DNA from 2 places in the Clostridium sp. JNZ X4-2 genome. Region 2 is predicted to be linked to the other one. Evidence: riboswitches for the same ligand, from Rfam matches in the RefSeq annotation. Region 2 holds a riboswitch; the other holds the start of a gene.
The links. A riboswitch is a leader RNA that binds a small molecule or an ion and turns the genes downstream of it on or off. The one in region 2 is predicted to bind cobalamin.
Positions count from the first base shown of each region.

Region 1: linked by a shared signal. The riboswitch ahead of ACYUJ6_RS11755 (energy-coupling factor ABC transporter permease) and the one ahead of ACYUJ6_RS15190 (BMP family ABC transporter substrate-binding protein) in region 2 are both predicted to bind cobalamin.

Region 1 is NZ_CM142685.1:2,448,155-2,453,214, reverse strand. Features, by position in the region: gene ACYUJ6_RS11770 (tryptophan transporter) at 111-626, shown strand; gene ACYUJ6_RS11765 (ferritin-like domain-containing protein) at 681-1,109, opposite strand; gene ACYUJ6_RS11760 (hypothetical protein) at 1,196-1,648, opposite strand; cobalamin riboswitch at 2,010-2,181, shown strand; gene ACYUJ6_RS11755 (energy-coupling factor ABC transporter permease) at 2,336-3,004, shown strand; gene ACYUJ6_RS11750 (hypothetical protein) at 3,007-3,345, shown strand; gene cbiQ (cobalt ECF transporter T component CbiQ) at 3,349-4,128, shown strand; gene ACYUJ6_RS11740 (energy-coupling factor ABC transporter ATP-binding protein) at 4,143-4,976, shown strand.
Region 2 is NZ_CM142685.1:3,152,928-3,161,584, forward strand. Features, by position in the region: gene ACYUJ6_RS15175 (ABC transporter permease) at 1-571, opposite strand, end outside; gene ACYUJ6_RS15180 (ABC transporter permease) at 576-1,649, opposite strand; gene ACYUJ6_RS15185 (ABC transporter ATP-binding protein) at 1,642-3,159, opposite strand; gene ACYUJ6_RS15190 (BMP family ABC transporter substrate-binding protein) at 3,232-4,344, opposite strand; cobalamin riboswitch at 4,506-4,688, opposite strand; gene ACYUJ6_RS15195 (acetyl-CoA hydrolase/transferase family protein) at 4,856-6,172, opposite strand; gene ACYUJ6_RS15200 (glycerol dehydrogenase) at 6,380-7,471, shown strand; gene ACYUJ6_RS15205 (restriction endonuclease subunit S) at 7,522-8,657, opposite strand, start outside.

The sequences.
Region 1 (5,060 bases), 710 kb from region 2:
GGTGTTTTATTATGTTATGAAAGAAATATTTCTCTCTCAATTATAGTATAAACTTAGGGATTTCCCTAGGATTTAATATTTAAAATTATAATTTTAGGAGAGTGTCAATTATGAACTTAAAAAAAATGATTATAAATTCTATACTGCTTGCCATTGGTGCAGTATTGCATCAAGTTGTGCCTCCAATTTTATTTGGAATGAAACCAGATATATCTCTCGCCATGCTTTTTATAATACTTTTGCTTAATAAGGATTACAAGACTTGTGTCTGCTCGGGTGTTGTGGCAGGAATATTGGCAGCGGCAACTACAACTTTTCCAGGAGGACAATTTGCAAATGTAATTGACAAATTCATAACTATAAATGTAATGTTTATTTTGGTAAAACCTTTTAGGGACAAAGTGAATAATCAGATAAATATTGTATTGACTACGGCAATTGGAACAATAGTAAGCGGTACTGCATTTTTAACTGTAGTTTTGCTTACAGTAGGACTTGGCACTAGCTTTACGGCATTATTTTTAACTGTAGTGTTACCAGCAGCTGTTGTAAACACCATAGTGGGTGCAGTCTTATTTAATATAATAAATATAGCAGTAAAAAGAGGGGCAGTAAAACAAATATAAATTGTTAAAAAATCAAGGGCGTGATTTTATTTTATCTCCCTTGATTTTTTTAAGTTATTTATTATATTTTTTTAGTATTCCTTCAAGTATTCTGGCATGACGGCCTTCATCTTTAGAAGCTGAGTTAAAAAACTCTCTTGCAGAATCAATTTTTAATTTTTCTGAGTGAAGTGCATCTTCACGTTTTGACTTATTTGCAAAAATTTCTCCTTCCAGCATCTGTCTTATATCCTGGAAGCAATCCCCCGTTATCATATTGTTTAACTCAGCACATGTAGCAGCATGTTCTATTTCCTCTTTTGCAAGAACTTTTAGTATTTCTGCAATGTCTCCATATCCCTGTCTTTGAGCTTGACGTGCTATAGCAGTATATAGACCAGCTTCTTTTGTTTCACCCTTAAATGTCTGTTTTACTAATCTTTCAACGTCAGTGCCTTCTGTATCTCCCAAGGTTGTTTCATAAGTTAATTTTACATTTTCCATATTATAATAACCTTCTTTCCTTAATATCTATGTACAAGGTATTGTAAGCCCCTCGCCATGGCTGGTTATACATAAACTACATATAATTAATTTTGAGATGATTTTTTGTTAAGTATGTAGGCTTCATGAATTTTATCTGCTGTTTCCGAATTGTCATTTTTTATATCAGCCAGATATAAGAGCACACTGCCTTTATAATCTTTTGGGTTCCCAAATAAAATTACTTCACATGCACTTCTCAAAATATTTATTATACAGTCCTCGTCATGATAAGCATTACAGCTTTTACATTGATTTAATATAAGGCCAATTGTATCTATAACAGAGGATTTATCAAAGACTTTTGTATCAAATAGTGGGATTTCATCTATCTCTTCATCTAAAAATTGCTGACCAGATTTAAGACAGTCAAGTAAGTTTTTTTTACAATATCCTATTAGACAATTTGATTTATCACAGTGGTCCCCACAAATTTCTTTTCCTAAACAACAATTTCCCACTGATGTTATGAGAGAATTAAAATTTATTTCTGTTTCCAATTTATTACCCCCCAGAAGTTTATAATAATAATTATATAATATTTACTATTAATTTGTAAAGCGTTTTTGGTAAGTAATTAAAACTTTAAGTACAGTTTTCATGGCAGACGTATGAGTAAATAAATAGAAAATTTTGCAAGTGATAAAATCAACTTTTTCAAAAAATATCTGACTATGTGATTGCACTAAAAGGTAATCAAAAGTTATTTTATGATGAAGTAAAAAAATATTTAGAACATGCAGCTTGCTCTGAATTAATTTTTTTTAATTTCACTTGACAGCTTTAAAAGTTTGTGAGAAACTTAACTTAATTATTACATGTAATGATTTTTAAGTATTAAAAAAAGTAAACATAGCAAAAATAATATTAAAATATATAGGTGTATTTTACTTAAAAGGGAAGTTAGATGAGAAGTCTGCACGGTCCCGCCGCTGTAAAAGAGGAGTCCTTATAGATATACCACTGGGAAACTGGGAAGGTTATAAGGATGATGATTCCAAGTCAGAAGACCTGCCTATATTATTTGGGAACCATTAAGCTCTACGAGTGATAGGGAGGTGACTGTAATATAGGAATTTATATTGTTTTTTATAAATTTTAACCCCTCAGCGCTTTTAAGCTAAGGGGTTAAATTTTTATTTAGAATTAAAATGGATTTTTAAATATAAAATTGGAGGTAATAAGAAATGCATATTGAAGATGGTATTTTATCACCACAGGCTTGGGGAACATGGTATGCTATAAGTGCTGTATTTATGATACCAGGTGTTAAGGAGATAAAAAAAAGGGTTAAAGAGAACTTATATTATAAACCTTTTTTGGCAATGGTAGGCGTAGCAGTATTTGTTATATCATGCATGCATATTCCCGTTCCTGTAACTGGCTCCTGCTCTCATCCCTGCGGTACTGCACTGGCAGCTATTATAGTAGGACCTTTTGCAACTGGTGTTATTTCAGCTATTGTATTGTTTTTTCAGGCCATATTTTTAGGACATGGAGGCATAACCACCATTGGTGCAAACACTTTTTCCATGGGTATAGCCGCGGGGATTTTAGGATATTTATGTTGGAAAATATTAAGGTATTTTAAAAGTCCTATTTGGCTGGCCGCAGGAGTGGCAGGTTTTGTAGGTGATATAGTTACATATCTGGTAGCTGCCCTTGAATTGGCCATAAGTTTACATGGACATGTTCCTTTGATGAAGCAGTGGATGATATTCTTTTTAGGTTATGGTCCTACTCAGCTGCCTTTAGCTATAGCAGAAGGTGTATTTACAGCATTGGTTCTTCAGGTCATGATAAAAAGACGTCCAGATTTGCTGCCAGGTGTACTTAGGAAAGAGGAGGCAAAATAATTATGGAATCAAGTGGTAATATAAAAAATGGAAAAGGTACAAGCATTAAATTTTTAGATAAATTTACTAGAATTATGTTGACAGTAATGATAATCCTGTTTATTTTTATATTTGGGGCTTCAAAATATATGGTCAATCATAAAATGGAAGCCGGAGGTACAGATGACAAGGTGAATACCATGGCATCCAATAATCACAAGCCTTTTGTTGAATTACCTGGTGATGCACAGGTAGGAGCCTTTTCTGTAGCAAATTTTTTTGCAGGCTTAATAGTGGGACATCATTGGGAAAAATTGTTTGGAGAATCAGCTAAAAATAAAAAATCGTTAAAGGAAGAATAAATTATGGAACTATCTTCATTTGGCAGGATATCTGGTAATAAAAGTTTTTTACACCGTTTGGATGGAAGGGTAAAAACAGTTTTGTTTTTAAGTGCAATTATAATTGTAACTTTTCTTTCCCATTGGTACTTAGTAGTTTCTCTGTGGGCACTTTCTATAATTGGATATTATACTTTGAATATGCCCTGGAAAAGACTTATAAAAAGGATGCTTATGCCCTTTAGTATAGCATGGCTTGTGTTTGCCAGTATGTTATTTACCAATGGACAGCAGGTATTAACCTATATTCCCCTTTTTGGATATCGCTTTAATATTTACAGAGAAGGTCTTATACTTGGAATTTTGTTGATGCTCAGGATAATGGCAGCAGTTAGTCTGGCATGTATACTGTCCTTTTGCACACCCATGATTGAAATACTTGAAACCCTGAGAATATTTAAGGTACCATCAATTATAATAGATTTAGCGGATATGATGTACAGATATATATTTATAATTGAGGATACGGGAAAAAGTATGAGACATGCCCAATTGAGCCGTATGGGAGATAATTCCAGTTGGATGCGCCGTGCTGAAGATGCGGGAAAAATAGCAGTTTATGTCATAATAGAATCTTTGGATCGCAGTGTGAGGGTTTACAATGCCATGCTTTCAAGAGGATATAACGAAGAGAGTAAACAAGCTAAGTTTTTCACATACTCCATTCCAGCCAAGGATTTTCGCTTTGGAATATTAGGAGCAGTTTTATTGGCAGCTTTAATTATTGCAAATATATTGATTTAAAAGGAGAATAATATATGGAACTTATTGATGTGGATAAAGTCAGCTATGCTTATGGTGATGGAAGCCTGGCACTTAAAGATGTTAACATGAAAATAAAAAGCGGGGAAAAGGTAGCAATACTTGGTCCCAATGGTGCAGGTAAATCCACTCTTTTTCATCTGTTTAATGGAATCTTAAAGCCTAAATCAGGTACTATTACAATAAATGGACTTCAGGTATGCAAAAAAAATTTAGTTGAAATAAGACGTATGGTAGGCATGGTATTTCAAGACTCTGATGATCAGCTTTTTAATTCTACAGTTCGACAGGAAATTGCCTATGGGCTTTTGAACATGGGTATGAGAGGGCAGGAATTGGAAGATACAATAGCATGGTCATTAAAGGTGGTTGGAATGACAGGTTATGATGATAAAAGTCCCCATAATTTAAGTGGAGGGCAAAAAAAAAGAATAGCACTTGCAAGTGTCCTTGCCATGAAGCCTAAGGTAATGGTTCTGGATGAACCCACAGCAGCTCTTGATCCCAGGGGAGTATATAAGTTAATCAAACTTCTTGACATAATAAATAAAAAACTTGGAATTACTTTGATCTTTGCCACCCATGATGTGGATACAGTTCCTCTTTTAGCTGATACGGTTTATCTTTTGGATAAAGGAAAAATTGTAAGGGGAGGCACAACTCAGGAAGTGTTTAATCAAAAAGAGTTTATTCGAAAAATTGATTTAAGACTTCCAAGAGTAGCTCATTTGGTTGAAATTCTGGATAGAGATGGAGCAATAAATGCAGATACATTACCTCTTACCATTGGTCAGGCCAAAAGTGTTTTAGAAAATCAAAATAGAAATTGACATGAAAAGATATAAAAGTAGAATCACTGGAATTTTTTAATAAGATTTCAGTGATTTTTTCATATCTGTCATGAATTTAATAGT
Region 2 (8,657 bases):
ATCTTACAAGAAAAATATTTATGCCGGCTGCATCTGCGGCAGATGGATTTTCACCAACAGTTCTCACTATAAGTCCTGCTTTCGTCTTATACAGTACAAACCACATTACAAAAACCAGTATAAAACTCAGATATACCAGGGCATCATTTTTAAAAAAAATTTTTCCTATTACAGGTGTTTCATTTAAAAATGGTATACTTATTTCCTTAAATGACACAGAGGGAAGCACCCCAATATAAGATTTCCCCAAATATGCACTAAGCCCTGTACCAAATATAGTAAGAGCCACACCGCTTGCCACCTGATTGGCCTTCAATTTTATGGTAAGGATACCATGAAAAAATGCCAGGATTGCACCAGCACTGCAGCCTGCCATAAAACCCATCCACTTATTTTGAGTATGAATACTCACTGCAAATCCCACTACAGCTCCTACAAGCATCATACCTTCCACTCCCAGATTCATAATTCCCGACTTTTCAGATAGGATTTCACCAAGGCATGCATATAACAGCGGGGTTCCTGCAACAATGCCCGCCGCAATCACTGAAATCATAAAGGTACTGTTCATATGATCACTCTCCCCTCCTCACCAGTTTATACTTAAGCAATATTTCACTGCCAAGTACAAAAAGCAGTATAGAACCCTGAAACATCAAAACTGTGCTCAGCGAAAAACCCGATGTCTGCAGATTATATCCTCCTACAAAAAGTCCCCCCATAAAAAATGAAACAATTATTATACAAAATGGATTCAGCCTTGCCAAAAGGGCTATTATAATGGCCGTATATCCATATCCTGGAGATATATCCTGCTGAAGCCTGTGAATTACGCCTGATATCTCTACCATACCAGCTATTCCGGCTATTCCACCGCTTATAAACATGACAATCAGTATATTCTTTATATAATTCATGCCTGCATAAATCGCCGTATTTTTATTATTTCCGCTGACTTTTATTTCATATCCCCATTTGGAATACTTGAGAATCAAAAACATCAGCATTGCAATTATAAATGCAATAAAAAGCCCTGCATTTATATCTGTATTTCCAAAAGAGGGCAAAGTGGCATTTTGTGAAAAAGTTGCAGTTACAGGAAAATTTTTACCTTCAGGATCCTTCCAGGGGCCAAATACCAGATACTGAACCCACAAAATAGCTATATAATTTAAAAGAAGTGTGCTTATAGTTTCATTTATATTTAAAAATGCTTTTGGAACTGCCGCTATCAGAGCCCATATTCCCCCTGATATAAAACCACATACAAACATAAGCATTAAAAGTTCTCCAATGGGAAGTTCCGGAAACTTAAGCGCAGCCCAGGAAGCCCCAAAAGCTCCCATAAAAAATTGACCTTCTCCTCCTATATTCCAGAGCTTCATGCGAAATGCCAGTGAAACTCCAAGGGAAGTGAGCATAAGCGGAATGGACTTTGCCACAGTTTCAGAAATACCATATAAGGATCCGAAGGCTCCCGAAAATATCTGATAGCACACATCTACCGGATCATTTCCAGTAATGGCAATTATAACAGATGAAAATACAATTCCACCCATTAAGGACACAACAGGAACAATTATCTGTTTTATCATGGAACAGGAATTCGTTTTTTCCAGCTTCCATCTTATAAAATCTGAGTTAGCCACTATAATCATCCCTTTCATTTCCATACATCATAAGTCCTATTGATTTAACATTAACTTGACAAGGTTTTACTATACCCATTATGGATCCCTGGTGCAGTACGGCAATCCTGTCTGAAAGCTGTAATAAATCTTCAACTTCTTCACAGATAAGGAGAATTGCCTTGCCTTTATTTCTCTCATCTATCAAAAGTTTTTTTATATATTGTGAAGCACCTACATCAAGACCTCTAAAGGGATATGAAAGGACAATTATATGGGGATCCAGCTCAATTTCCCTGGCCAGAAGAAGCTTTTGTATATTTCCTCCGGACATTACGCTGATATTATCATTTATAGAAGATGTCTTAATGCCAAATTGTTTAATTACATGGGCTGTTTTTTTACATATTTTATCCCAGTTTATATAAAATCCAGGAGTATATCTATAACTTTCAAGTATCATATTTTCGGAGATATTCATATTTCCTACAAGTCCTGTGCTCATCCTGTCCTCGGGTACATAACCTATCCCCTTTTCTATATGTTTTCTCCTGTTTTCATTCATACAGCTTGATCCATTTAAAATTATATCGCCCTTTTCAATGGGAACAAGTCCTGCAATTACTTCTGCCAGTTCTCTCTGCCCATTATCATCGATTCCTGCAATGCCAAATATCTCACCTTCATGTATACTAAAAGATATATCCTTTAACTTTACAGATCCTTTTAGAGAATCACAGCATACATTTTTCATTTCTAAAACTTTTCTCTGTTTTATTTCAGCTCTTTTACTTAAAATATATATTTTACCTTTTCCCATCATCATTTCTGAAATTTCGTTTTCTTCCACATCTCCTGTATTAAATGTGCCTATTGATTTACCATTTCTCAATACTGTGATTCTATCGGTATTTTTTATAATTTCCTTCATTTTATGTGATATTATTATGATGGATTTTCCTTCTTTTACAAGCAAATGGAGGGTATTATAAAAAGCCTCTATTTCATTTTCTGTAAGCACTGCCGTAGGTTCATCCATTATAAGTACTTTTGCTCCATGCATCAGCACTTTTACAATCTCCACTTTTTGTTTCTCGCCTACTGTAAGCTGCCATATCTTTGCATCCGGCTCTACCTTCAGCCCATATTTTTCAGCACATTTTACAATCTGATTGTTTATAAGCCTCTTATTATAAATTTGTTTTAAGTTCTTAAGGCCCATCATTATATTTTCCGAAACCGTGAATGCATCCACCAGTTCAAAATGCTGGTGAACCATTCCTATGCCACAGGTTATGGAGTCTTTTGGTGAATTAAATTCCACAGTTTTTCCATTTATTTTTATCTTACCGCTGTCCGGCCTGTAAAGCCCTGATAATATATTCATAAGAGTACTCTTTCCCGCTCCATTTTCTCCTAAAAGTGCATGAATCTCTCCTTCATTTAATGAAAAACAAATTTTGTCATTGGCAGGTATTTTAGAAAATTGTTTGGATATATTTATCATTTCAACTATTGGTATTTTTTCCATGCTATCCCTCTCAAACCTTTAAAATCTGCATACCGGCTTTTTTAAAAAGCCGGTATGTAAAAATAACATACTTTATTTAGAAATTGTTCCTTCAATGCCTTTTACAAACCAGTTAAGTGAAAGCATTTGTTCATCCGTAAGCTTCTGGCCTTCAGCAACTTTCAGATTTCCTGACTGGTCATATACAGGTCCTTCAAACACATTGAATTTTCCATTTATAATATTGCTTCTATCCTTTGCAACCAGTGATCTTACATCACTGTCTACCATATTTCCGTAAGGCCCTATGTCAATTATTGAATTATCTTCAATTCCACCCCAATATTGTGATGATTTCCATGTACCATCAGCTACAGCTTTAACTGCTTTTACATAATAGGGTCCCCAGTTCCATACTGCTCCTCCAAGTACTGCTTTTGGAGCTTTGGATCTCATATCGGAACTGAATCCAATTGCATACACTCCCCTTTCCTGTGCAGTCTGGGGTACAGTTGTAGAATCCAGGTGCATTGCAAGCACATCCACTCCCGCATCTACAAGACTGTTGGAGGCTGTTTTTTCAGTTGCCGGATCACTCCAGGAATTTGTATAAACCACTTTAACTTTTACATTTGGATTTACCGATTGAGCCCCCAGTGTAAATGCATCAATATTTCTTACCACCTCAGGTATGGAAAATGGAGCTACAAACCCTATTACATTGCTCTTTGTATATTTTCCTGCAATGACTCCGGAAAGATATCTGCCTTCATAGTCACGTCCAAAATATGTACCTAAATTACTTGAAGTTTTATATCCACTGCAGTGCATAAAAACTACATTTGGAAACTTTTTTGCCACATCAGCCATATAATCCATATATCCATAAGTTGTCCCAAATATAATTTTATTTCCTTTTTGGGCAAGTTGTGTAAATACTTTTTCTGAATCGGCAGTTTCAGGAACATTGTCCACATATGTTACTTCTGCATTTGGCATATGACTCATCAGATATTTTCTGCCCTGCTCCTGGGCATAATTCCAGCCTGTATCACCTATAGGACCTTCATAGACAAAAGCAACTTTAATTTTTTTATTACTCGAGGCAGATTGCTCCTTGGTCTTGTTTTGACATCCGACTATAAAACTTGACATTGCCACAATAACACACAATAAAACCAGACTGACTTTTCTCAATTTTTTCATAATTTCCCCCCATATTATAATTCGTCGTCAAAAAATTTTTGAACAAAATAAAAAGGAGACCCTTGCGGATCGCCATTATTTACATCTGAATGTAACCATTTGCGTATATATTACAAATAAAACGCAGTTTAACAAAATGTATAATACCCTCCCTCCGAAAGAATTAACAAAAATGTCAGGCAGGCTTCCTGGCTCAGATTCATTTTACTCCCTTATCTTCCCAGATACATTACCAGTGATATAAACAAGGTTTCATCCTCCATACAGTAGCGGTGGGGCTGCAGTGCTTCTTCAACTTTTCCTTTCAACTGTTAAAAAACAGCACCTAACATTAAATATTAAATTTTTACAACCATTTATTATCTTATTGTTAAGTATATGATATAAGATTTACACAGTCAACACATATTCAAATCAAATATTCCTAAAAAAGAAGTGATCTACGTTTTCACATAAATCACTTCCTGCATATTATATCACCTATACAAGGGATTTTAACATAATATATTGTCTACTCACAGTATCTGCATTTAAGCCTGCTTTCAAATTCTTCTATAAGTTTATCCCTGAATTTTGGATGGGCAATTTTTATAATCTCTTTATGTCTTTCTCTCAGTGACTTTCCTTTAAGCTGGGCTATTCCATACTCAGTAACTATATACTGTATATCATTCCTTGAAGTTGTAACAGCCTCCCCCCTATTTAGGAAAGGAACTATTCTTGATATCTTTCCCCCTGCTGTAGTGGATGATATGGCCATAATGGATTTTCCGCCTTCAGCCATACTGGCTCCCCTTACAAAATCAATCTGTCCGCCCACACCGCTTATCTGCTTAACTCCTATACTTTCAGAAGATATTTGTCCAGTCAAATCTATCTCCACACAGGAGTTTATACAAACCATTTTATAATTTTTCATTATAACCATGGGATCATTTACATAATCTACGGGATAACATTCAACCATGGGATTGTCATCTACAAAATCATATAATCTGCTGCTTCCCATAAGAAAAGTAGTTATTATTTTCCCTCTGTGGATGCTTTTCCTGCTGTTTGTGATAACACCGGATTCCACCAGGTCTATAACTCCGTCGGATATCATTTCAGAATGTATGCCCAAATCCTTTTTGTCTTTTAAGGATGAAAGCACTGCATCCGGGACAGCTCCTATTCCAAGCTGAAGAGTGGATCCGTCTTCTATTAAAGAAGCACAGTACTCACCTATTTTCTTTTCCACATCCCCTATTTTAGGAGGTTCCATTTCAATTATAGGTCTGGAACTTTCAACTATATAATCTATGTCTGAAATGTTTATAAAGCAATCTCCTAAAACCCTGGGCATATTTTCATTCACTTCTGCAATAACCAGTTTGGCGCACTCTGCCGCCGGCTTTATATAATCATTGGACACCCCAAAACTGCAAAAGCCATGTTTGTCCGGCTTGCTTATCTGAATTAGTGCCACATCTACGGGTATATAATTCTCTTTAAACAACTTAGGGACCTCATGAAAAAAGCAGGGAATATAGTCTGACCTTCCAGAGTTAACAGCTTCTCTTGTATTCTTTCCGAGAAATAGAGAAGTGTAGTGGATATATCCTTTCAGCCCTTCCTGTACATATTCACTTTCAGATATGGACAGCATACTGTACAGTTCCACATCTCTATATCTTGTCTTATTTCTTACCAGGGCATGTAAAAGCATCCTAGGTTCTGCAGCTGCATGTCCAAAAACCACGTTATCACCAGACTTGATTTTAGACACAGCTTCATCAGCATTAACCAGCTTACTTTTATATAAACTTTTTAATTTTACGGAAACCATTTCAACACATCCTTTCAATTCAATATTAACATATTAATGTATGATATAAAATTTATTCAGCCAATAAAAAAACAAACACACGGAGGTGCATATTTATATATCTAATTGATAATAGATAATTTTCTTTATATTTTGAATATTATCTATTTTAATGTTATAATGTAAATACGAATTTCCATAAATATGTAAATAAGGGAGATGGTCAATGTGTTAAAAGCTATTATTTCAACAGGAAAGTATGTGCAGGGGAACGGAGAACTCAAGAAAATATCCAGCTATATTAAAGATCTGGGTAATAGTTTTTTGGTAATAACCAGTGAAAATGGAATTAAGAGAACAAGAAAAACAATAGAAGAAAGCCTCAAAGGCAAAAATTGTTCTCTATCTTTTGAAATCTTTAATGGAGAATGCTGTAAGAGTGAAATAGACAGGCTTCACAAAAAATTAAAACATAACAACAACAATGTGGTAATTGGTGTAGGAGGCGGTAAGATATTTGATACTGCAAAAGCAGTTGCCTATTATGGCGGTGTTCCAGTTGTAATCGTTCCAACTATAGCTGCAACAGATGCACCCTGCAGTGCACTTTCTGTAATATATACCGATGAAGGTGTATTCAGTGAATACTTAATGCTTCCTAAAAACCCGGACCTTGTACTTGTAGATTCAGAAATAGTTGCAAAAGCTCCTGCAAGACTGCTTATTGCAGGAATGGGTGATGCATTGGCCACTTATTTTGAGGCAAGGGCCTGCGTTAAATCCGGAGTAACTACTATGGCTGGAGGAAAACCCACCAAAGCTGCATTCACACTTGCTAGATTATGTTATGATACACTTTTAGAAGACGGGCTCAAGGCTAAATTATCTGTCTTAAACAAAGTGCCTACTAAGGCTTTAGAAAATATAATTGAAGCAAACACTTATTTGAGTGGAGTTGGTTTTGAAAGCAGCGGAATTGCAGCTGCACATGCTGTTCACAATGGGTTTACAGCAATTAAAGAATGCCATGAATTATATCATGGAGAAAAAGTGGCTTTTGGAACCTTAGTACAGTTGATTCTTGAAAACAGTCCTATTGAAGAGATAGAGGAAGTGATAAATTTCTGTATTCAAGTTGGTCTTCCAATTACATTAGGTGATCTTGGGATTAAAGAAATAAATAAGGATGAACTATTGAAGGTAGCGGAAATTTCCTGCTATAAAAATGATACTATGGGAAATATGCCTTTTGAAGTTACAAAAGAAGATGTGTATTCTGCAATACTCACTGCTGACGAAGTGGGAAAAATGTACAAGTAAAAAACAAGCAGCTGGTGGATGGTAACTGCCCCCAGCTGTTTATTTCTTTGCTATTGTATATCATCTTCCAAAAGTGCCTTGCCTGAAACCAGTCTTGAAAGAGATATATCCCTTATATTTATGAGATTGCTGCTCATAAAATTATTTTGGGCCATTTTTTTATACAGCTTTGAAATCAATTTATTAAACCCTAGGATTACATTGTCAGGAGGAATAATCACAGGGATATTCCTCAGTTCCGTAAGGGAAATATACTTCTGGTTGTTTCCCGTTATTCTAGTTTTCATATAATCTTTCATTTTATCGGAAGACAGATACATAAAAATAAACTCTGCCATTTTCTCACTTGAAGAGGTTTTTATAAGTCCTATGTTTTTTATGGCATAATCTATGCACTCGTCCTGAACAAACAGTGTATTGCCTATAGTTCCAATCATGGTTATTAGCGTATCAAATTTTTCCACCCTGCTTCTTTTATTGATCTTTTCAAAATCATCTTTTGATATAAAATTAACATTTTTAAGCTGGATATTGTTGTTTTTTATATTTCTGGAGGTTATAAGTTTATATCCTGTTTCTTTTTTTTTAGGTGATTCATGCGTGCCGTCTGTTACATGAACTATATCCTCCATTTTTTCAACCTTCCAGCCACTGGGTATAATTCCCATTTTGCTTTTTCGAAATTCACCCCGGCTAAAAGGTCCAAAATCCATAAACCAATATTTAAAAATAGTATCTGCCATTTCATTCATCACTTTGTTCATTTCATCATTCAATTTAATTTTGTCATCTAATGAAGAGAGGATGAATATAATCCTTTTCTGCTGAGCCATGGGTGGTATATATATTTCCAGATTTTCAATGATTTTTTTTGTAAGTGATGTGCTGTTTTCACCCTCCATAGTCATGGAAAATAACGTATTTTGTGTTTTATCCCACATTAAAAAATACTTTAAAAAAACAGGATGGATAATGTATTTTTTTACCCTTATTACAGAAACATGCTGATTTACCCTTCCCCCTATTATATCTTCAGGCACCAGAGTAAACCTGAGGGAAGAATTCAACTTCATGTTAATCAATATATCTCCTTTTTCCAGTTTTACACCTTTCATCTTTTCCGCCAAATTATATTCGATAAATGCAAGCCCTTTATAATTAAACCTGTTATTGCCTATATTCTGGC